3 regions of the Kitasatospora sp. NPDC088391 genome follow, and region 2 is predicted to be linked to each of the others. Evidence: riboswitches for the same ligand, from Rfam matches in the RefSeq annotation. Region 2 holds a riboswitch; each other region holds the start of a gene.
What was found. Region 2 has a riboswitch for cyclic di-AMP ahead of ACIQBJ_RS21645 (transglycosylase family protein). Riboswitches for the same ligand answer to the same signal wherever they lie in the genome.
Positions count from the first base shown of each region.

Region 1 (6,733 bases), on a different contig from region 2:
CTTCAACGAGGTCGCGCACTGGTTCAACGCCCGGCCCGGCACGCCCGAACTGCCGACCCTGGCCCTGCTGGACCGCGGCGACCACGGCTGGGTCGAGCACGTCACCGCGCAGAGCTGTTCCGACGAACGGCAGTTGACCGGCTTCTACCGCCGCCAGGGCGCACTGCTGGCGCTGCTGTACGCGCTGGACGGCACCGACGTGCACCACGAGAACCTGGTCGCCCGGGGCGCGGAGCCGTTCCTGGTCGACGTGGAGACGCTGTTCCACCCGCCGACGGCGGGCCTCGGGGGCGACGACCCGGCGGGGGCCGCCCTGCAGTCCTCGGTGTACCGGACGGGCCTGCTCCCGCACCTGCAACTCGGCGACCGCACCGCCTTGGACGCCTCCGGCCTGGGCGGCGACGCGGGCGCGCCGCTGCCCGCGGACGCGGCCGCCTGGGCCGACCCCGGCACGGACCGGATGCGGCTGGTCCACCGCCCGCGGACCCTGGCCGGGGCCGCCAACCGGCCGAGCCTGGCGGGCGCGGCGGCCGAGCCCGCCGACCACCTCGACGCCCTGCTCGACGGCTTCCGCGCGGGCTACCGGGCACTGGCCGACGGCCGGTCCGAACTGCTGGGACCGCACGGCCTGTTGGCGCGCTTCGCGGACGCCGAGGTCCGGGTCGTGGTGCGCCCCACCCGGACGTACGCGACGCTGCTGGCCGAGTCGACCCGGCCGGAACTGCTGCGGGACGCGGACCGGCGCGACGCGCTGTTCCGCCTGCTGGGCACGGACCCGGCCGCCGGGCCGGGCCACCCCGGTGCCCTGGAGCACGAGATCGCCCAACTGTGGGACGGCGACATCCCGTTGTTCACCACCCGCCCGGGCTCGGCCGACCTGTGGTCGGGCGACGGCACCCGCGTCCCCGCCGCCGTCGACCGCACCGGCCTCGACCGGGCCGCCGAACGGCTGCGCGCCATGGGCGAGTTCGACCTCGCGGCCCAGGAGTGGACCGTCCGCGCCACCATGGCCGCCCGCGCCACCACCGACCCGCACGCCCCGCCGCCGCCCTCCGGCCCCGGCCCCGCTCCGGCCTCTTCCCTCTCCCCCGAGCGGCTGCTCGGCGCCGCCCGCCGGGTCGGCGACCTGCTCCTGGCGGCGGGCCACGACGGGGGCGGGCGGACGAACTGGCTCGGGCTGGAGCTGCTCGGCGACCGCCACTGGCAGTTGCGGCCGTGCGGCGCCGACCTGGGCGGCGGCTACCCGGGAGTGGCGCTGTTCCTGGCCCGGCTGGCCGCCCGGACCGGGGAGGAACGCTACGCGGCGGCGGCCGTCCGGGCGTTGACGCCGCTGCCCGCGCTGCTGGAGCGGCTCGCGGCCCGGCCCGCGGACCTCGCGGCGGTCGGCCCCGGCGCTTTCGCCGGTCTCGGCGGCATCGCGTACGCGGTCACGGCGGTGGCCGCCGCGCTGGACGACCTGCCCGCCGCGTCCGAACTGATCGGCCGGAGCGTCGAGTTGACGGTACGGGCGGCCGCGACCGAGTCCGCCCCCGGGCTGACGGAGGGCCTGGCGGGCGGCCTGGCCGCCCTGCTGGCCGTGCACCGGGCGACCGGTTCGACCGCGGCCCGGGACGGGGCCCGCACCCTCGCGGACCGCCTCCTCGCCACTCCCCCGCCCGCCGGCCCGGGCTTCGCCACCGGCGCGGCCGGGGTCGGCTGGGCCCTGCTCGGCTGGGCGAAGGCGGAGGCAGAGGCGGGGGCGGGGGCCGGTCGCCGCCAGGTGGCGGCCGAGCGGGCCGGGCTGGCCGCGCTGCGGTTCGCGGCCGGGGCACCGAACGGACCGGCGGACCGGCCCGGCGGCTGGTGCCGGGGGCGGACGGGCGTCGCGCTGGCCGTGGCCGACCGTCAACTCACGCAACAGGAGCCGGAGTTGGCGGAGTTCGCGGCACGGACGGTCCGCCGGCTCTCCTCCCGGGCGGCCCCGTCGACGGAGCACAGCCTCTGCCACGGCGAGGCGGGCGTCCTGGAACTCCTCACCCGCTGGACCGCCCCGCCGTCCCCGCCCCTGCCGTCCCCGCCCCCGCACCTGCCGGCGGCCCGACGCCTGGTCGCCGAGGTCGAGCGGGACGGTCCGCGCTGCGGCACCCCGGGGGCCGTTCCGGTGCCCGGGCTGCTGGTGGGGCTGGCGGGGGTCGGGCACACCCTGCTGCACCTGGCCTGCCCGGAACAGGTCCCTTCCGTGCTCCTGCTGCGGGCACCGGCCCGTCCGTCGACTCCCTGACCGATCAACGGAGTCGACCACATCTCGGCAGCCGCCTCACCAGGGCACGATCCCGGCGTCGTCGAAGAACCGGCCGGTCGGGCCGTCGTCGGGCAGGGTCGCCAGCCGGACGGCGATCGCCGCGCCCTGGGCGGGGGTGCGCACGCCGCGGAAACCGTTGAGGTCGGTCGCCACGTAGCCGGGGCAGCAGGCGTTGATCAGGATGTTCGTGCCGCTCAACTCCCGGGTGTACTGCAGCGTCACGGCGTTCAGGAAGGTCTTCGACGGCGCGTACGCCACGGCCACCGGGCCCGCCGTCCGGTCCGGGTCGGGCCCCGACTGCCGGGCCAGCGAGCCGACACTGCTCGACATGTTGACGATCCGGGGCGAGGCGGAGCGGCGCAGCAGCGGCAGCATCGCGTTGGTGACCCGGATGACGCCGATCACGTTGGTCTCCACGACCGCCCGGACGGTGGCGGGGTCGACGCCGGTGGGCTGCTGCGGCATCTCCCCGGCGACGGCCGCGTTGTTGACCAGCACGTCGAGGCCCCCGGCCCGGTCCTCGACCAGCCGGGCGGCGGCGGCCGCGCTCGCGTCGTCGGTGACGTCCAGCGGCACGCCGAAGGCGTCGATCCCGGCCGCGCGCAGCCGCTCCACCGCGTCCGCGCGGCGCCGGTCGTCGCGCGCGCCGACGCCGATGCTCCAGCCGAGGGCGCCCAGGCCCGCGGCGATCTCGTGGCCGATGCCCTTGTTCGCGCCGGTGACCAGCGCAATCGTTCGCTCGCTCATGGGGATCATGCTGCCCCCGGCCGCTGCGGGGCGTCCAAGACCGATCGGGTGGGCACCGATACCGTCGGGGTATCGGTGCGGGGTACCGTGGTCGGATGGAGACCCGGGAGCTGCGCTACTTCGTCGCCGTCGCCGAGGAGTTGCACTTCGGGCGGGCCGCGCAACGGCTCGGGATCTCGCAGCCGCCGCTGTCGCGGGCGATCCAGCAGCTCGAACGACGGCTCGGGGCCGCGCTGTTCGACCGGACGGGCCGCACCGTCACGCTGACCGGGGCCGGGTCGGTGCTGCTGGCCGAGGGCCGGGCGGCGCTCGACGCGGTCGACGCCGCCGAGCGGCGGACCAGGCGCGCCGCCCGCTCCGCGACCGGCGGTCCCGGCCTGGTCCTGGTCACCAAGGCGAGCGCGTCCAGCGAACTGCTGGCGGGGCTGCTCGCCGCGTACGCCGCCGAACCCGGCGCGGTCCCCGTCGACGTCATCCTGTGCGGCCCGGGCGAGCAGGAGCGGCTGCTGCGCGAGGGCCGGGCCGACGTGGCGCTGCTGCACCGGCCGTTCGACCCGGCGGCCGGACTCCGCGCCGAGGAACTCGGCACGGAGGGCCAGGTGGCGATCCTGCCCGCCGGGCACCCGCTCACCGCCCGGCCCCGGCTGCGGATGGCCGACCTCGCCGACCTTCCGGGCCTGCCGCTGCCCCGCTGGCCCCGCCCCGACGGCAGCTACCCGCCCGGCCCCGGCCCGGAGGTCCGCGACCACGCGCAGCTGCTCCAGCTCGTCGCCCTCGGCCGGGCCTGCGCGGTCTCGCCGGAGTCGTCCCGCACCCACCTGCACGGCGGCCTCGCCGCCGTCCCCCTCCTGGACGCCCCGCAGGTCACCACCGTGATCGCCTGGCCCCCGCACAGCCGCTCGGGGGCCGTCGCCGACCTCGTCCGGACCGCGACCCGCCTCCGGTGGGCCTAACCCGCCTTCCAGAAACGGACCGAGTCGATCGCGATGTCGGCCGAGGAGCCGACCGCCGGGGCGGCGCCGCCGAGTGAGGTCTCGGACTGCAGCACCCAGTGCATCGGGGTGTTCGGCACCCGCGAGGTGGAGTGGCCGACCAGCTTGCCGTCCAGGTAGAACTTCAGGTCGTTCGCCTGCCACTCGATCCGGCTGACGTGCCGGGCCCCGGCCACCGGGACACCGGTGTCGTACGCGTCCTGGTCGCCGCCGGACGTCGCGCCCTGGCGGTGCACGAACGCGCCGACGTCGCCGCACAGGTCGCCCTCGGGGAAGTCGACCTCACCGTCGCGCGGCCAGGTGTAGGAGTCCGGCCAGAGCAGCCACGCCACCTTGTACCCGGTCGCGCAGGTCGCCTTCCAGGTGACCTCGTAGGTGCCGTAGGTGGTGTTCTGCGGCAGCTTCGGCGTGGGAGCGGCCACCCAGGTGCCGGCGGCGTCCCGGTTGAGGTGGATGTTCAGCTGCCCGTCGGCGATCGACAGCGTCCGGGCCGGGTCGTACGTGCCGTTCTTCGAGGTGTCCTGCCAACCGGACGGGTACGCCCACCACTTGGCGTCCACCGCGGCCGGCAGCCCGGTGCAGTGGCTGGTCTGCAGCGGCCCGTCGGCGCGGCAGCCGGTCCAACTGCCGAGCGGCACCGAGGCGGAATCGAAGTCGTCCTGCCAGGTCGGCGCGGTGCCGGTCGGCGCGGGCGAGGTGGGCGAGGCGGTGGGCCGGGCGGTGGGCGTCGGGCTCACGAACGGCGAACCGGTCGGCAGCGGGGTCGCGGTCGGCGTCGGGTCGGGCGCCGCCGTGGTGGCGGCCGCGGTCGGGCTCGGGGCGCCCGGCGGGACGGTCGGCGTCGCGGACGGGGCCGCCGGGGTCGTCGGCAGCGGGGCGCCGGTGGCGGACGGCGCGGCGGTCGCCCAGCCGCGGTGCTTGGCCGGGCGGTGCTGCCCGGCGGCGTCGGCGGTGTCGGGGCCGGTCAGGGCGAACGTGGCGACGGCCAGGCCGGTCACGGCGGTCGCGGCGGCGACCCTGGCGGTCGTGGCAGGAAGGCGCATGGTGGGGGTCCTCGGCGACGCCTGCGAGGTGAGCTGTCGGGTTCGGGCCGCGCGAGTGGCCCGGCCGTCCGTGGAACGGCTTCACCCCGAGCCGCGACCACCCACGGGCACGCGGGGGCCGGGCGTACTGACCTGGTTCCCCCGCTCCCGTCCGCTCACTCTCTCGGTCTGCCGCTGCCGGGTGGACGGGACTCGGCGTCCCGGCGGCGGTGCCCACGGCTCGGCGGGCGTTGGAGCAGGCTAGCTTCCCGACGTGTATAAGACAATTATCGGCCCGCTCCCCTGCTCCCCGCTCCCCCGGACCGCCGACCAGGGCGGTGCGCCAGTGCTCCGACCGCAGATCGTGATCTTCATGGCCCCGGGCCGCTTGTCGCTGCCAGCGGCCGCTGCGAGCAGGGCTGCGGACAGTCTTCGGCTCTCGTCCCGGGCCAAGGGTCGACGTTGTGACCCACGGCCACCGGCCGTCCGCCGTCAGAGGGTGGCCGCACGCAGCACGATCAGGGCCACGGAGGCCAGGGCGAGGACCACCGCCGGGGACGCGCCCTTGCGGTCGCCGACGCGCAGGTGGAAGGCGACCGCACCGGCGAAATAGAGCGTCAGGCCGATCGCGGCGGCGATTCCGACGGGCCCCCACCGGAGTCCGGCGATCGCACCGGCCGCGCCCGCGATCTGGGCGCAGATCAGGAAAGCCATCATGCGCCGCGGGACTCCGAGGGTGGACATCTGCTCGGTGATGTGACGCGTCCTCAGCGACTTGGCCCCGGCCGATACCAGGAGGAGCGCCGACATGAACACGGTGACGACGGCGAGGGAGACGAACATGGCTGGAACCTCAATCGTGCGAGAGGCGAACAAGGGGCGTGCGCACCTCAATGACGATAGGGGGCCGTCAGGTACCTCCAGGTAACCTTCGGGGCATGAGCCTGCGACCCGGAATCGCCTTCCTCGCCGACTGTCCCGCTCTCCTGGCCATGGAGATCATCGCCAGCAAGTGGTCCATGGTCACGCTCTTCGCACTGACCGACGGCCCTTTGCGCCACGGCGAGTTGGTCGAGCTGAGCGGTGGCATTTCGCGCAAGGTCCTGACCCAGACGTTGCGTCGGCTCCAGGCCAACGGGCTGGTCGAACGGCACGCGTACGCCGAGGCGCCGCCGCGGGTGGAGTACGGCCTGACCGATCTCGGGCGAACCCTGGAGGAGCCCATCAGGATGCTCACCGCGTGGGCGCGGGAGAACGGCGAGGCGGTCGTCACCTTCCGGGAGGCGGCCGAGGCGGCCGAGGCGGCCAGGTCCGTCGAGGCGGATCGGGCGACCCCGGCGAAGACCCCTCCTGTCGCCGAGGACCCGGGCCGTTCCTGAGCGACAGAAGGGGCCGAACCTGGAAGACCCCGCCGTCGCCCCGCCATCAACTCGGTCTTCCGGAACAGCGGTCAAGAACGGCGGTCGGAGTACCGGTCCCCGGAGGACCCCGGAAGAAAATGCTCTCCGGATTCCCCTCCGCCGAACAGGCGACCGTGCAGCAGCCCGACCCGCTGCCGAAAGGCGCGAATTCGACAGCGCCACCGGAGCCCGCCCAGACCCGCCGGATCGCCTCCGGCGTGGGGCGGAACGCCTGTTCCTCCAGAAAACCGCTCTCCGGCGGATCGCCCGGCGATTCGTAGCCCTCCGCCC
Region 1 covers NZ_JBIVNB010000001.1:420,363-427,095, forward strand. Annotated here, with positions in the region: gene ACIQBJ_RS01780 (type 2 lanthipeptide synthetase LanM family protein) at 1-2,260, shown strand, start outside; gene ACIQBJ_RS01785 (SDR family NAD(P)-dependent oxidoreductase) at 2,297-3,028, opposite strand; gene ACIQBJ_RS01790 (LysR family transcriptional regulator) at 3,124-3,981, shown strand; gene ACIQBJ_RS01795 (family 16 glycosylhydrolase) at 3,978-5,063, opposite strand; cyclic di-AMP (ydaO/yuaA leader) riboswitch at 5,081-5,261, opposite strand; gene ACIQBJ_RS01800 (DoxX family protein) at 5,535-5,885, opposite strand; gene ACIQBJ_RS01805 (winged helix-turn-helix transcriptional regulator) at 5,981-6,421, shown strand.
Region 1: another riboswitch for cyclic di-AMP. It lies ahead of ACIQBJ_RS01795 (family 16 glycosylhydrolase); the one in region 2 lies ahead of ACIQBJ_RS21645 (transglycosylase family protein).

Region 2 (6,733 bases):
CCGGTCCGGCATGCCGCCGGCGCTCGGGAAGCCCTCCAGCACCTCGACGGCGTCCCGGCGGGCGATGTAGTCCTCGTGCGCCCGCCGGTAGGCGGCGGCGAGTTCCGGGTCCTCGGCGAGCCGGGCGGTCTGCTCCTTCATCATGCCGTCCGCCTCCAGGGTGCCGATCAGCGAGGCGGCCTTCGGGCAGGTCAGGTAGTACAGCGTCGGGAACGGCGTGCCGTCGGGCAGCCGGGGCGCGGTCTCCACCACGTCCGGGTTGCCGCAGGGGCAGCGGTGGGCGACGCCGCGCAGCCCGCGCGGCACCCGGCCGAGCTGGGCGGCGATGGCGGCGACGTCGCGGTCGGACACGTCGGGGGCGTCGGACGCGGGAGGGTTCTGGTTGCTCATCAGGGGTCTGTTCGTCAGGGGGACGGGGGCAAGTGACGGGGCGTCAGGGGCGCTCGGCGGGCGGCCAGCCGCGCGCGGGCGGCGCGGCGGCGTCGGCGGCGTCCACCGAGTCCCAGAGGGTGGTGTACCAGGGGCGCAGGGCCTTCGGCTGTCCGGGCGCGGCGTCCGCCGAGGAGGGCCGGTCGCCGGCGGCGGGCCGCGGGCCGACCGAGACGAACGGGGTCTCGCCGGGCAGCGCGTAGTGCAGCCGCTGCCGGGCCTGCGCCTTGACGTACTCCGGGTCCTGCCAGCGGGCCTTCTCCCGGCGCAGCTCGTCGACCTGCTGGCGGGCATGCTCGGCCCTGGCGCGCTGCTGGGCGATCTCGCCGCGCTGGGCGATGTACTGCCGGGCCGGGTAGGCGAGTATCGCCACCAGCGAGCAGAGCACGAGCACCAGCACGGTGGCCCGGCTGGTGAAGCGCGGTCGCGCCGCCAGTCCGGGAATCCTCCACTTGGCCATCTGCTCGCCCCTCCTGCGCATGCCGGTGCCCCGGCCCCACCCTACGCGGTGGGGGCCGGGGCACCGGTCACATCAAGCGGTTGTTCAGCCCTTGAAGCGCGGGAAGGAGGAACGGCCCGCGTACTCGGCGGCGTCGTCGAGGATCTCCTCGATGCGCAGCAGCTGGTTGTACTTGGCGACGCGCTCGGAGCGGGCCGGGGCGCCGGTCTTGATCTGGCCGCAGTTGGTGGCGACGGCGAGGTCGGCGATGGTGACGTCCTCGGTCTCGCCGGAGCGGTGCGACATCATGCAGCGGTAGCCGTTGCGCTGGGCCAGCTCGACGGCGTCCAGGGTCTCGGTGAGCGAGCCGATCTGGTTGACCTTGACCAGCAGCGCGTTGGCGGTGCCGGTCTCGATGCCCTTGCGCAGGCGCTCCGGGTTGGTGACGAACAGGTCGTCGCCGACCAGCTGGACCTTGTCGCCGATCGCGTCGGTGATGGCCTTCCAGCCGTCCCAGTCCGACTCGTCCAGCGGGTCCTCGATGGAGACCAGCGGGTAGTCGGCGACCAGCTCGGCGTAGTACGCGATCAGGTCGGCGGAGGAGAGCGCCTTGCCCTCGAACCGGTAGGCGCCGTCCTTGAAGAACTCGGAGGCGGCGACGTCCAGGGCGAGCGCGACGTCCTTGCCCGGGGTGTAGCCGGCCTTCTTGATCGCCTCGGTGATGAGGTCGAGGGCCTCGCGGTTGGAGTCCAGGTTCGGGGCGAAGCCGCCCTCGTCGCCCAGGCCGGTGGAGAGGCCGCGCTCCTTCAGCACGCCCTTGAGCGTGTGGTAGACCTCGACGCCCCAGCGGACGGCCTCGGAGAAGGACTCCGCGCCGATCGGGGCGATCATGAACTCCTGGATGTCGACGTTGGAGTCCGCGTGCGAGCCGCCGTTGAGGATGTTCATCATCGGGACGGGCAGCACGTGGGCGTTCGGGCCGCCCAGGTAGCGGAACAGCGGCAGGTCGCTGGCCTCGGAGGCGGCGTGCGCCACGGCGAGCGAGACGCCGAGGATGGCGTTGGCGCCGAGCGAGGACTTGTCCGGGGTGGCGTCCAGGTCGAGCATGGCCTGGTCGATGAGGCGCTGCTCGGTGGCGTCGTAGCCGACCAGCTCGGGGCCGATCTGCTCGATCACGGCGAGGACGGCCTTCTCGACGCCCTTGCCGAAGTAGCGGTTCTTGTCGCCGTCGCGGAGCTCCAGGGCCTCGAAGGCGCCGGTGGAGGCACCCGACGGGACGGCCGCGCGACCGGTGCTGCCGTCGTCGAGACCGACCTCGACCTCGACCGTGGGGTTGCCGCGGGAGTCGAGGATCTCACGGGCTACGACGACATCAATGGACGGCACGAGGCATCTCCTAGCGGAAGCGGATGTGTGGTCGTTACGACCTGAGCCTAGCCGCACACCGCTCCCCGGCCACGTCCGGCCGGGCCCCGTCTCACGGTGTGGCCCGGCTACTCACCGGTAGTTCACCTGAATGCCGACCGCCCCGCCGCCCCGGGCGGCGCGAACTGCGCCGCGCGCGCCCGGAGTGGACGGAGCGTCAGCCGGGAGCCGGCGGGGTCAGAGCGCGAGCAGCTGTCCGGGCTCGATCAGGTCGGGGTCGGCGCCGATCACCGCGCGGTTCGCCGCGTACAGCCACTCCCAGCCGCCGGCCAGGTTCCGCGCGGTGGCGATCCCGGAGAGCGTGTCGCCGTCCTGGACGGTGTAGCCGCCACCGGCGGGCGCGGCCTGCGGGGCGGCGGCCTGCGGCGCGGGCGTCTGCGCGGGGGCGGGCGCGGCCGGCTCGGCGGCGGCGGGCCTGGCGGGCGCGGCGGGCTTGGCGGGCCGCGGGGCGGCCGGGCGCTCCTGCGCGCGGGAGGCGGCGTCGGCGGGGGCGCCGCCCCTGACGAGGCCGGCGCGCTTGGAGCAGACCGGCCAGGCGCCGGGGCCCTGCGCGGCGAGCACCCGTTCGGCCACCGCGATCTGCTGGGCGCGGCCGGCCTGGTCGGCGCGGGGCGCGTACTGGGCGCCACCGAAGGAGCGCCAGGTGGAGGAGGTGAACTGCAGGCCGCCGTAGAACCCGTTTCCGGTGTTGATGTTCCAGTCGCCGCCGCTCTCGCACTGGGCCACCCGGTCCCAGACGTCGCTCGGTGCGGCTGCCGCCTGGGTGGCGGCGAGCAGGGGCAGGGCCAGGCCGATCGAAGCGACGCCGGCGGCGGCGACGAACTTCTCGGCCTTGGTACTACGGCGGTGGCGACCGTTGGAGGAGAACAGCACGGGACTTCCTCTCCGCACGCCTGCGGGGTGAGCTGTCGGGTTCGGACCGGGAGGCTGGCCCGGCCGCCGGCGGGACCGGACGCGGTCGCGTCCGCTCCCCGGCGGCTTCACCCCAAGCCGTTGGGACGACGGCGTTCACACTGGTTCCCCCACTCCTGTCCGGTACCTGTTCGGTGGCCCGGGGACGCGGCGGACAGGACTCGGCGTGCCGCGTTCGGGGCCCACGGCTGCGGGCAGTTCGGAGACTAGGCAGAGCTGACGGGGGATCACAAGCTCATATCACCGCAATCACGCCGAAATTACGCACCCTCACTTCTCGTGCACAAAACATCCTCATATGTCCGGGTTTGTCCATGGTGCGGATGCGGAATGCGCCCCGGCCGGACGCGCCGCCGACCCAAGGGGGCGGCGGCCTGGGGCCGCTGAAACGGCGTCAGCGGGGCGCGAAGGAGACCGGGAGGTCGCGCAACCCGCGCATGATCAGTCCGCCCCGCCAGCGCAGCTCGGCCGGATCCGCCGCCAACCGGAGGTCCGGCAGCCTGGTCAGGAGGCTGCCGATCGCCCGCTGCCCCTCCAGCCGGGCCAGCGGGGCGCCGATGCAGTAATGGATGCCGTGTCCGAAACCGAGGTGCGGATTGTCCGAACGCGCCAGGTCGAGGGTGTTCTCGGCCGCGAACCTCGCCGGGTCGCGGTCCGCCGCGGCCAGCACCACCAGCACCGGGTCGCCGACCGGGATCTCGACCCCGCCGATGCTCAGCGGCGCGGTGGCGAACCGCCAGGTGGCCAGCTCCACCGGGCCGTCGTAGCGCAGCAGTTCCTCGACGCCGGTCTCCAGCAGGGCCGACTCGCCGCGCCCCAGCGACTCCTGGAGCAGGGTGCGCTGCCCCGGGTTCCGCAGAAGCGCGTACATGCCGTTGCCGATGAGATTAATAGTCGTTTCGAAGCCGGCGAACAAGAGGATGAAGGCCATCGCCGCGGCCTCGTTCTCGGTCAGGTGCTCGCCGTGGTCGCTCGCCCGGATCAGGCCGGAGATCAGGTCGTCGCCGAGGTCGGCCCGCTTGCGGTGGATCAGGTCGGCCAGGTAGCCACGGATCTGCTTGACCGCGCGGCCGACCCCGCCGCGCTTCCCGCCCGTGTGTCGGATCATCATGCCCGCCCAGTCGCGCAGGTCGTCCTGGTCCTCCGGCGGCACGCCGAGCAGGTCGCAGATCGCGTAGATGGGGAGCGGGAAGGCGAACTCGTGGATCAGGTCGGCCTCGCCGCGCCCGGCGAAGGAGTCGATCAGCCGGTCGGTGAGCTGCTGCACCCGCGGTTCGAACTCGGCGACCCGGCGCGGGGTGAACGCCTTCGACACCAGGCGGCGCAGCCGGGTGTGGTCCGGCGGGTCGATGTTCAGCAGGTGGGTCATCAGGTCGGCCTGCCGCTCCCCCGGGATGCCGACCCGGCCGGTGCGGTGCGCCTGCTCGCTGTGGTGCGCCGGGTTCTTGGAGAGCCGGGCGTCCGCGAGCGCCTGCCGGGCGTCCGCGTACCGGGTGACCAGCCAGGCGTCGACCCCGCTCGGCAGGGTGGTGCGGTGCACCGGGGCGTACTCCCGCAGCCAGGCGTACGCCGGGTACGGGTCGGCGGCGAACTCCCAGGTGAAGAGTGGCGGACGGGTGTCATGGGGCTGGTCTGGCATGTCTTGACCGTATCGGGAAGCGCCGCCGCGTGAGTCTGGTCACCTGGTGGGTATTCCCTGTTGCGGAGCGTCGGGGCGCGCCTACGATCCTCCGATAACCACAGTGGGTGGCGTGCGGGCTGCCCACGGGTTCGCTCTGTGAAGGGAGCAGACCAATGCGAGTAGCCGGTGCAGTGGTGGTCATCGCGGTGCTCGACGGAGGATCGGGGGCCGACCTGGCCCGCAGGTTCTCCGCCGCCGGCGCCGCCGGTCTGCTGATCGCCGACGTGCGCCCCGGTGCCGCCGAGGACCTCGCCGCCGAACTCGACCGCCCCGGCTGCCCGGTGGTCGGCGTCTCCGGCGACATCCACCACCCCGCGGACATCGCCGCCCTGGTGGACACCGCCGTCAAGCACCTCGGCCCGATCGACCTGTTCGCGGTGACCGGGCCGGACGGCGAGCGGATCGTCCAGCTCGCCGACCTGCCCCGCCACCTCGACCCGCTGGCCGAACTGCTCGCCCTGGTCGGCGAGGCGATCGGCGAGGTCGTCGTGCCGCTCCAGCGCCGCCCCGTCCAGGACGTCCCGCTGGCGGGCTGACCGGCCGTCAGCCCGCGTCCGACAGACCTTCGGCCGCCCGGACCGCCGACCGGTAGCGCCGGGCCGCCGCCCGCAGCGCCGCGTCCACGTCCACGCCCCGGTCGTGGGCGCGCTGCGCGACCGCCAGCAGCAGCTCCCCCGCCGACTCCGCGGTGAGTTCGGCGGGCAGCGCGTAGGCCGCGTCCGGCACGCCGGTGAAGTCCGCCCGGCGCACCCGGGACACCAGCTTCGCCGCGTACGCCAGCGCGGGCAGGCCCGCCGGGACGCCGTCCAGCACCGATTCGCGCTGCTTCTCCGCGGCCTTCAGCTGCTCCCAGTTGGCCTCGGTCTCGGCCGAGCCGGTGACGCTGACGTCGCCGAACACGTGCGGGTGGCGGTACATCAGCTTCTCGACGATGTCGCCGGCCACGTCGTCGACCGAGAACGGGTCCTCGGCGTGCTCCTCGGCGATCCGGGAGTGGAAGAACACCTGGAGCAGCACGTCGCCGAGCTCCTCGCGCAGGGTGGGCCGGTCGCCCTCCTCGATCGCCTCGACGAGTTCGAACGACTCCTCGACCAGGTACTTCACCAGGCTCTCGTGGGTCTGCTCGGCGTCCCAGGGGCAGCCGCCGGGCGAGCGCAGCCGGTCCATCACCGCGACCAGGTCGAGCAGCCGGGCGCCCGGCAGGTCGTACGAGCCGGGCAGTACCTCGATCTCCGGGTGCTCGCCGGCCTCCTCCACCGCGATCCGGGCCAGCGCGTCGGTCAGCCCCGGGTCGCCGTCCGGGCTCTCCAGCCACACCGCCGGGGCCTGCGCCAGCAGGTGCCGGGCCAGCGCGGGCGCGGAGCCGCGCTCGACCACCCGGGGCTCGACCCCGGCGGCGCGCAGCGCGGGCAGCTGCGGGTGGTCGGCGGCGCCGACCAGCACGGCGGGCGCGGAGCGGAGCGCGTCCCAGGCGGGCCAGGAGAGCAGGCCGGGGGCGACGCGGTGGGTGGTGGTCAACAGGATCAGCTTCGGAGTCTCCACGGGACCGAACTTACGCGACCGCCGGGACGGGCCGGTCCGGGGACGGCGAAGCGGGGACGGCGAAGGGGGCGCGGTTTCCCGCGCCCCCCGGTCGGGTGCCGGGCTCAGTGCCTGCGGCGGGCCCGGGTGGCGAGGACCAGCAGACCGGTGAGGAGGAGTCCGAGGGCGGCGAGGCCGATCAGCGGGAGCGCCTCGGCGGTGCCGGTGGAGGGCAGTTCGGACCCGCCGTCGGTGGCGGTCGGGCTGGGCGCCGGCTGCGGGGCGGTGCTGCCGGTGGGGCTCGCCGAGGGGCTCGGGCCCGGCTC
Region 2 covers NZ_JBIVNB010000007.1:83,324-90,056, reverse strand. Annotated here, with positions in the region: partial or broken gene ACIQBJ_RS21660 (DUF501 domain-containing protein) at 1-390, opposite strand, end outside; gene ACIQBJ_RS21655 (septum formation initiator family protein) at 434-889, opposite strand; gene eno (phosphopyruvate hydratase) at 974-2,254, opposite strand; gene ACIQBJ_RS21645 (transglycosylase family protein) at 2,471-3,166, opposite strand; cyclic di-AMP (ydaO/yuaA leader) riboswitch at 3,170-3,368, opposite strand; gene ACIQBJ_RS21640 (cytochrome P450) at 3,600-4,844, opposite strand; gene ACIQBJ_RS21635 (SDR family NAD(P)-dependent oxidoreductase) at 5,000-5,422, shown strand; gene ACIQBJ_RS21630 (MazG family protein) at 5,430-6,428, opposite strand; gene ACIQBJ_RS21625 (hypothetical protein) at 6,533-6,733, opposite strand, start outside.

Region 3 (6,733 bases), on a different contig from region 2:
GCGGCTCCGACATGATGGCGCTCGGCGCGATCCGGGCGGTCCGGCAGCGCGGGCTGTCGGTGCCGCAGGACGTCTCGGTGGTCGGCTTCGACGACTCGCCGTTGATAGCGTTCACCGAGCCGCCGCTGACCACCGTCCGGCAGCCGGTCGAGGCGATGGCCACGGCCGCCGTCGACGCCCTGCTGGAGGAGGTCGGCGGGAACCCGGCGCAGCGCTCCGAGTTCATGTTCCAGCCCGAGCTGGTGATGCGCGGCTCCACCGGCTCCGGCCCGCGCAACGGCTGACGGCCTGTCCGAGCGACGGTCTGTCCGAGGGCCCCGGGAGGCGACTCCCGGGGCCCTCGGCGCGCTCGGGCGGACAGTTGCCCGGTGTTCAGGCGTACAGCTGCTCGATGTCGCGCCGGTAGGCGGTGGTGACGGCCTGCCGGCGGACCTTCAGCGACGGGGTGAGCAGGCCGCGCTCCTCGGTGAAGTCGCCCGCCACCACCCGCACCCGGCGGATCGACTCGGCCCGCGAGACGGTCGAGTTGACCGCCCGCACCGCCTCGGCGAGCGCCGTCAGCACCGCGTGGTGGACCGGGACGGCGCTGACGATCTCCACCGGCTCCGGCCCGCCCGCCGGGGTCTGCGGGCGCAGCTCCAGGAACTGCTCGACCGCCTCCGGGTCCAGGGTCAGCAGCGCGCCCACGTACGGGCGGCCGTTGCCGACCACCAGGGCCTGGCTGATCATCGGGTGGGCGCGCAGCCGGTCCTCCAGCGGGCCGGGGGAGACGTTCTTGCCGCCGGAGGTCACCAGGATCTCCTTCTTGCGGCCGGTGACGGTCAGGTAGCCGTCCTCGTCCAGCCGGCCCAGGTCGCCGGTGGCGAACCAGACCGGACGGGCCGGTCTCGGCGCCCCCAACTCGTAGTAGCCGTCGAAGATCTGACCGCCGCTCAGGAACACCTCGCCGTCCTCGGCGATCCGCACCGCGCTGCCCGGCACCGGCGGTCCGACCGTGCCCGGCCGGGGCCGCAGCGGCGGGTTCACGGTGGACGGGCCGCTGGTCTCGGTCAGCCCGTAGCCCTCGTACACCAGGACGCCCGCGCCCGCGAAGAACAGCAGCAGCTCCGGGTCGATCGAGGAGCCGCCGCTGATCGCGTACCGGACCTTCCCGCCCATCGCGGCCCGGACCCGGCGGTACACCAGCGCGTCGTACAGGCCGTGCGCGACCCGCAGCGTGAACGGGGCGGGCCGGCCCTCGCCGGCCAGCGCGGCCAGTTCGGCCCGGGCGTAGCGCACCGCCACGTCCGCGGCCCGGTCGAAGACCTTCACCGCGCCCTTGGCCTGCGCCTCGGCCCGCCCGACCTGGTGGATCTTCTCGAACAGGTAGGGCACCCCGGCCAGGAAGGTCGCGCCGAAGGAGGCCAGGTCGGGCCGGAGTTCGGCGGGCTTCAGCGAGGGGCTGTGGCCGAGCCGGACCCGGCCGTACACGCAGGTGACCTGGAGCATCCGGCCCAGCACGTGGGCCAGCGGCAGGAACAGCAGGGTGCACGGCGGCTCCCCGGTGACCTCCTCGAACACCGGCTCCATCAGGGCGTGGCAGTTCGCGGCCTCGGTGAGGAAGTTGGCGTGGGTGAGCAGGCAGCCCTTCGGGCGGCCGGTGGTGCCGGAGGTGTAGATCAGGGTGGCCTCGCTGTGCGGCCCCAGCCCGGCCCGGCGGCGCTCCAACTCGGCGGCGGGGACGGCCTTCCCGAGCTCGCCGAGCGCCCCGACCGCGTCCTCGTCCAGCCGCCACAGCGGCACCGTGCCGCCGGTCCGGGCGATCGCGACCGTCAGCACCTCGGCGGTGTCGGCGTCCTCCGCGACCGCCAGCACCGCCGCCGAGTCCCGGACGATCCACTCGGCCTGCTCGACCGAGGCGCTCGGGTAGACCGGCACCACGGCGGCGCCGGCCGCCCAGGCCGCGAAGTCCAGCAGCGTCCACTCGTACCTGGTCCGGGACATCAGCACCACCCGGTCGCCGGGCCGGACGCCCACCGCGACCAGCCCGCGGGCGGCCGCCGCGACCTCCTCGGCGAACTGCCGGGCCGTCAGGTGCTGCCAGGGGCCGCCGTCCTGACGCCGGGTCATCACCACGGTGTCCGGGGCCTGTTCGGCGTTGCGGAACGGCAGGTCGGCCAGGCTCCCGCGGGCGGGCGGCGGCACCAGCGGGCCGGTGCGGGCCTCGACCACCCGGCCGCCGGACCGTAAGACCTCGACGGGCGCCCGGTCGCGCAGCTGCTCGTCGCGCCCGGCGCGGGCGAGGGGGTGGGCCATGGCGGACTCCCTTGGGTGGGTGGGGTCCGCCCAGGGTAGGTACTCGCCAGTAAACTTACTAGACGGTAAGTTCCTTGACAGTTCAGGATCTTGCGCCGTAATGCGGGGCCGGCCGCGCCGGTGCGCCCCGGGGCTCAGCCCTCCTCGACGGGCGCGGCGGGGCCGGTGAAGCGCTCGCCCCGGTGCGGGTTCCCGGTGCCGGCCCGGGTGGCCAGGTAGTCGCGGACGATCAGCTCGACCGCGTCCTGCGGGCTGCTCGCGCCGACCCGCATCATCACCTCCAGCGCGAGGTCCGCGTCGAGGGAGATGGTCAGCTTCGCCATGGGTGCGCTCCGGGGTCGGGCCGCCGCCGGACGGGCTCGGGCCCGGCGGGTCGTCCGGCCGAGCATAGGCCGCTGCCCCCGGAGCCGACCAGGGTCTCCGGGGGCAGCGGTGCCACGGGGGGGTGCCGTGCGCCGACGAAGGGTCGGGCGCGGCCGGGCGAGGGGTCAGACGCGGCCGGCGAAGTCCGGCGCCCAGTTGGCGATCGTCTCGGTGCGGACGCCGGAGCGCGGGTTCGCGGCCTCGACGTACTTGCCGTCGCCCAGGTAGATCGCCACGTGGTAGACGCCCGAGTTGGAGCCGTTGTTGGACCAGAACAGCAGGTCGCCGGCCTGCAGGTTGTTCAGCGAGACCCGGGTCGCGTAGTCGGCCTGGTCGGCGGCGACCCGCGGCAGGCTGATGCCGGCCTGGCGGAACGCGGCCTGGGTCAGGCCCGAGCAGTCCCAGCCGCCGTTGCCGGTGCCGCCGTAGATGTAGGCCTGGCCGAGCTTGCCGAGCGCGAAGTCGATCGCCGCGGCCTTGGAGCCGGTCGCCTTGACGGCGGTGCCGGTGGACGCCTTGGTCTCCTGCGCGGCGGGCTTCGCCGCGGCGGAGGTGCCCGGGGCGGACTTGGCCCGGTTCCAGGACGAGGACGGGGACTTGGTGGCGGGCGCCGACTGCTGGGCCGGGGCCTCGGCGACGGCGACGTTGCCGAGGGCCAGCTGCTGGCCCGGGTAGATCATGTCCGGGCCCTCGGTGAGGACGGACCGGTTCAGGTCGTACAGCGCCTGCCAGCCGCCGTCCACGTGCTCGCGCTGGGCGATGGTGGACAGCCAGTCGCCGGCCTGCACCGTGTAGCTGCCGGCCGAGGCGCTCGCGGCCTGCTGCTGGGGCTGCTGCTGGGCCTGCGGCTTGCTCTGGGTCCGGGACTGCTGCCAGCCGGAACCCGACTTCGGAGTCTCGGACTTCGGGGCCTGCGGCTTCGCGGCGTCGCCCGAGGACTGGGTGCCCGAGGACTTGGTGCCGCTCGGGGCGGAGGCGTCGACCTGCGGGGCGCCGCCGCCCTTGGTCAGGCCGGCCTGGATCGAGCACACCGGCCAGGCGCCGGGGCCCTGCGAGGCGAGCACCTTCTCGGCGACGGTGATCTGCTGGTCCTTGGAGGCCAGGTCGGCGCGCGAGGCGTACGCGGTGCCGCCGAACTCGGACCAGGTGGAGGCGGTGAACTGCAGGCCGCCGTAGAAGCCGTTGCCGGTGTTGATCGACCAGTCGCCGCTGGACTCGCACTGCGCGACCTTGTCCCAGGTGGAGACGGAGGCGGCGGAGGCGGTGTTGGCGGTCAGGCAGGGAACGGTGAGGCCGATGCCGACCACACCGGTGGTCGCGATCAGGCGGCGGGCGCGCTTGGCACTGATGGGCAGCATGAAGAAGCGTTCCTCTCCCACGCCTGCGAGGTGAGCTGTCGGATTCGGGCCGGAGCAGCCCGGCCGCGCGGCACCCGCAGGTGCGCACGGCTTCACCCCTAGCCCCGGGCCGGTCCGTTGGACCGTCCCCGGGCGACCTACCTGGTTCCCCCGCCCCTGCCGCGGTGCGTTTCGCATGAGCCGACCCACCCGGCGGCAGGACTCGGCGTTCCGGGAGGGCTGGGTCCGTGTGTCCACGAACGTGGGCAGGAGATTAAGCAGGTGGAAAGGGAATTCGCAAATGCCTGTGACGACCGTCACGGCGCGCGGAATTCACGATCAAGGAATTCCCGCCGAACTCGCAGATCTGCGAAGGGAGCTGGCCGGGCGTCAGGCAATTGGTGATCTTGTGCCCGTTTTGGGTGATTATGAGAATCGGTGGGTCGATATTCGGTTTCGATGGGTTTTGCTCCGGCTGATTCGGGCACTTGGTTCGCTTTGTCCGGCCCGGGTGGTGCCACCGGGGCGGCCCGGCCGAGGACGTCCGAATTCCGCCCACCGCATTCCCACGCGCCCGAATGCGCCCCGGGCGCGCCCCGCCCGCGCCGCCGCCCGCCCGGCGCCGCCACCGCCCGGCCGCCCGGACCGGGGTGTCGAACGGGAGACTGACGGTACGTCAGGATGCTTAAGCGAAACGGAAGACGCCGCTTCCCGGCCGGGATTCTGCCTATGCTGCCCCCGGACGAGTCGGAGTTCCCAGCGCCCCGGGAGGGCGGCGATCGTGGACCAGCGCGACAACGAACAGCAGGCGCCCCGCCGGCACCGGCGGCCGGTGGTCGAGCGGCGGCGGATGCTCACCTGGCTGGCGGTCGGGGCGGTGACGGCGGTCGGCGGCGGGGCGGTGCTGCGGCAGTCGCTCGCCGGGGCCGACGAGACCGCCGCCGGCCGGCCCCACCCCGGCGGCCCGCCGACCGGCCACCAGCACGGCACCGCCGCCCCGCCGCCCGCCTCCGCGAGCCCGCAGCCCACCGAGCCGCCCCCGCCGGTCGACCAGGGCGGCCGCAAGTGGTCCGACGCCAAGGGCTGGGGCGGCAAGGTCCCGGCCCCGGGCAGCGCGGTGCGGATCACCGACAAGGTGCTGCTCGACACCGACGCCCGGGTCGGCTCGCTGCTGGTTGAGGCCACCGGCTCGCTGGTCTTCGCCAAGGACCGCTCGCTCACCCTGGCCAGCTCCGGCAACGTCGAGGTGCGCGGCACCCTGGCGCTCGCCCCCGACGACGCCCACGCCCACACCCTGCTCTTCCCGGACGTCGACGAACGCCGCTTCAAGGGCGGCGGCATGACGGTCGTCGACAGCGACACCGGCCTGTGGGTCACCGGCCGGGGCTACCTGCGGCTGGACGGCGCCCCCCGCACCGCCTGGGTCCGGGCCGCCGCCGACCTGCGGGCCGGCGACGTCACGCTGAAGCTCGCCGCCGCCCCGGACGGCTGGCAGCCCGGCGACGAACTCGCCGTCACCCCGACCGCCGCGCCCGACACCGACGGCTTCTCCACCTCCTACGACCTGGTGACGGTCCAGCGGGTGGACGGCACCACCGTCACGCTCACCGCCCCGCTCAAGTACGCCCACCCCCGGGTCGCGGTCGGCGGCGGCCCCGCCTTCGGCGCCGAGGTGCTCAACCTGACCCGCAACGTCCGGGTCGAGGGCACCGAGCAGGGCCGGGCGCACGTCCACCTCACCTCCAGCCGCCCCGCCGACGTCCGGCACACCGCGATCCGCTGGATGGGCCCGCGCGCCAACGGCAAGGACAGCTGGAACGGCAAGCCCGTCACCGAGCCGGTGCTCGGCCGCTACGGGCTGCACTTCCACATGCTGCTGGACAGCTCGCGCGGCACCGAGGTCGAGGGCGTGGTGGTCCGCGACACCGGCAGCCACGCCTTCGTGCCGCACGCCGCGCACGGCATCACCTTCCGCGGCTGCATCTCCCACCAGACCTGGGAGGACGCCTACTGGTGGGACGGGCCGATCGACACCCGCACCCCGCAGGGCCCGTCCAACGACATCGCCTACCAGGGCTGCGTCGCCTCCCGCACCGTTTACGAGCCCAACCCGCGCGGCTACCGGCTGACCGGCTTCAGCCTCGGCGCGGGCACCGGCTCCTCGGCCCGGGACTGCGTGGCCGTCGGCGTCCAGGGCGCCACCGGCGCCTCCGGCTACGAGTGGCCGGAGACCAGCGAGGGCGTCTGGACCTTCGAGAACTGCCTGGCCCACAACAACCTCGAGAACGGCATCTTCGTCTGGCTCAACGCCGAGCACCACCACACCGTCAGCCGCTTCGTGGCCTACCACAACGGGGGCTGGGGCATCGAGCACGGCGCCTACCTGAACGACTTCGACTACAGCGCCTCGGTGCTGCACGGCAACGCCGCCGGCGGCATCGCCGTGCACGCGCTCGGCCGCGACAAGGGCACCGTCTTCGACGGCTTCCTGATCGACGCCGCCGGCCAGTCCGACTACGCGGTGGCCACCCTCAAGCACCAGCTCGACGGCGAGGCCGTCACGCTCAGCCGCAGCCGGCTGACCGGCTACCGCAAGGCCGGGGTGGCGTTCCGGGCCACCGACGACGGCAAGCCCGACGACATCGCCGTGCTCGACTGCGAGTTCGCCGGCACCGGCCCCGAGGTGTGGCTCGACCCGGAGTCACCCGCCCCCAAGCAGATCCTGTTCCGCCAGGCCG
Region 3 covers NZ_JBIVNB010000005.1:582,782-589,514, forward strand. Annotated here, with positions in the region: gene ACIQBJ_RS19190 (LacI family DNA-binding transcriptional regulator) at 1-284, shown strand, start outside; gene ACIQBJ_RS19195 (AMP-dependent synthetase/ligase) at 373-2,295, opposite strand; gene ACIQBJ_RS19200 (hypothetical protein) at 2,430-2,618, opposite strand; gene ACIQBJ_RS19205 (transglycosylase family protein) at 2,784-4,016, opposite strand; cyclic di-AMP (ydaO/yuaA leader) riboswitch at 4,022-4,195, opposite strand; gene ACIQBJ_RS19210 (hypothetical protein) at 4,777-6,733, shown strand, end outside.
Region 3: another riboswitch for cyclic di-AMP. It lies ahead of ACIQBJ_RS19205 (transglycosylase family protein); the one in region 2 lies ahead of ACIQBJ_RS21645 (transglycosylase family protein).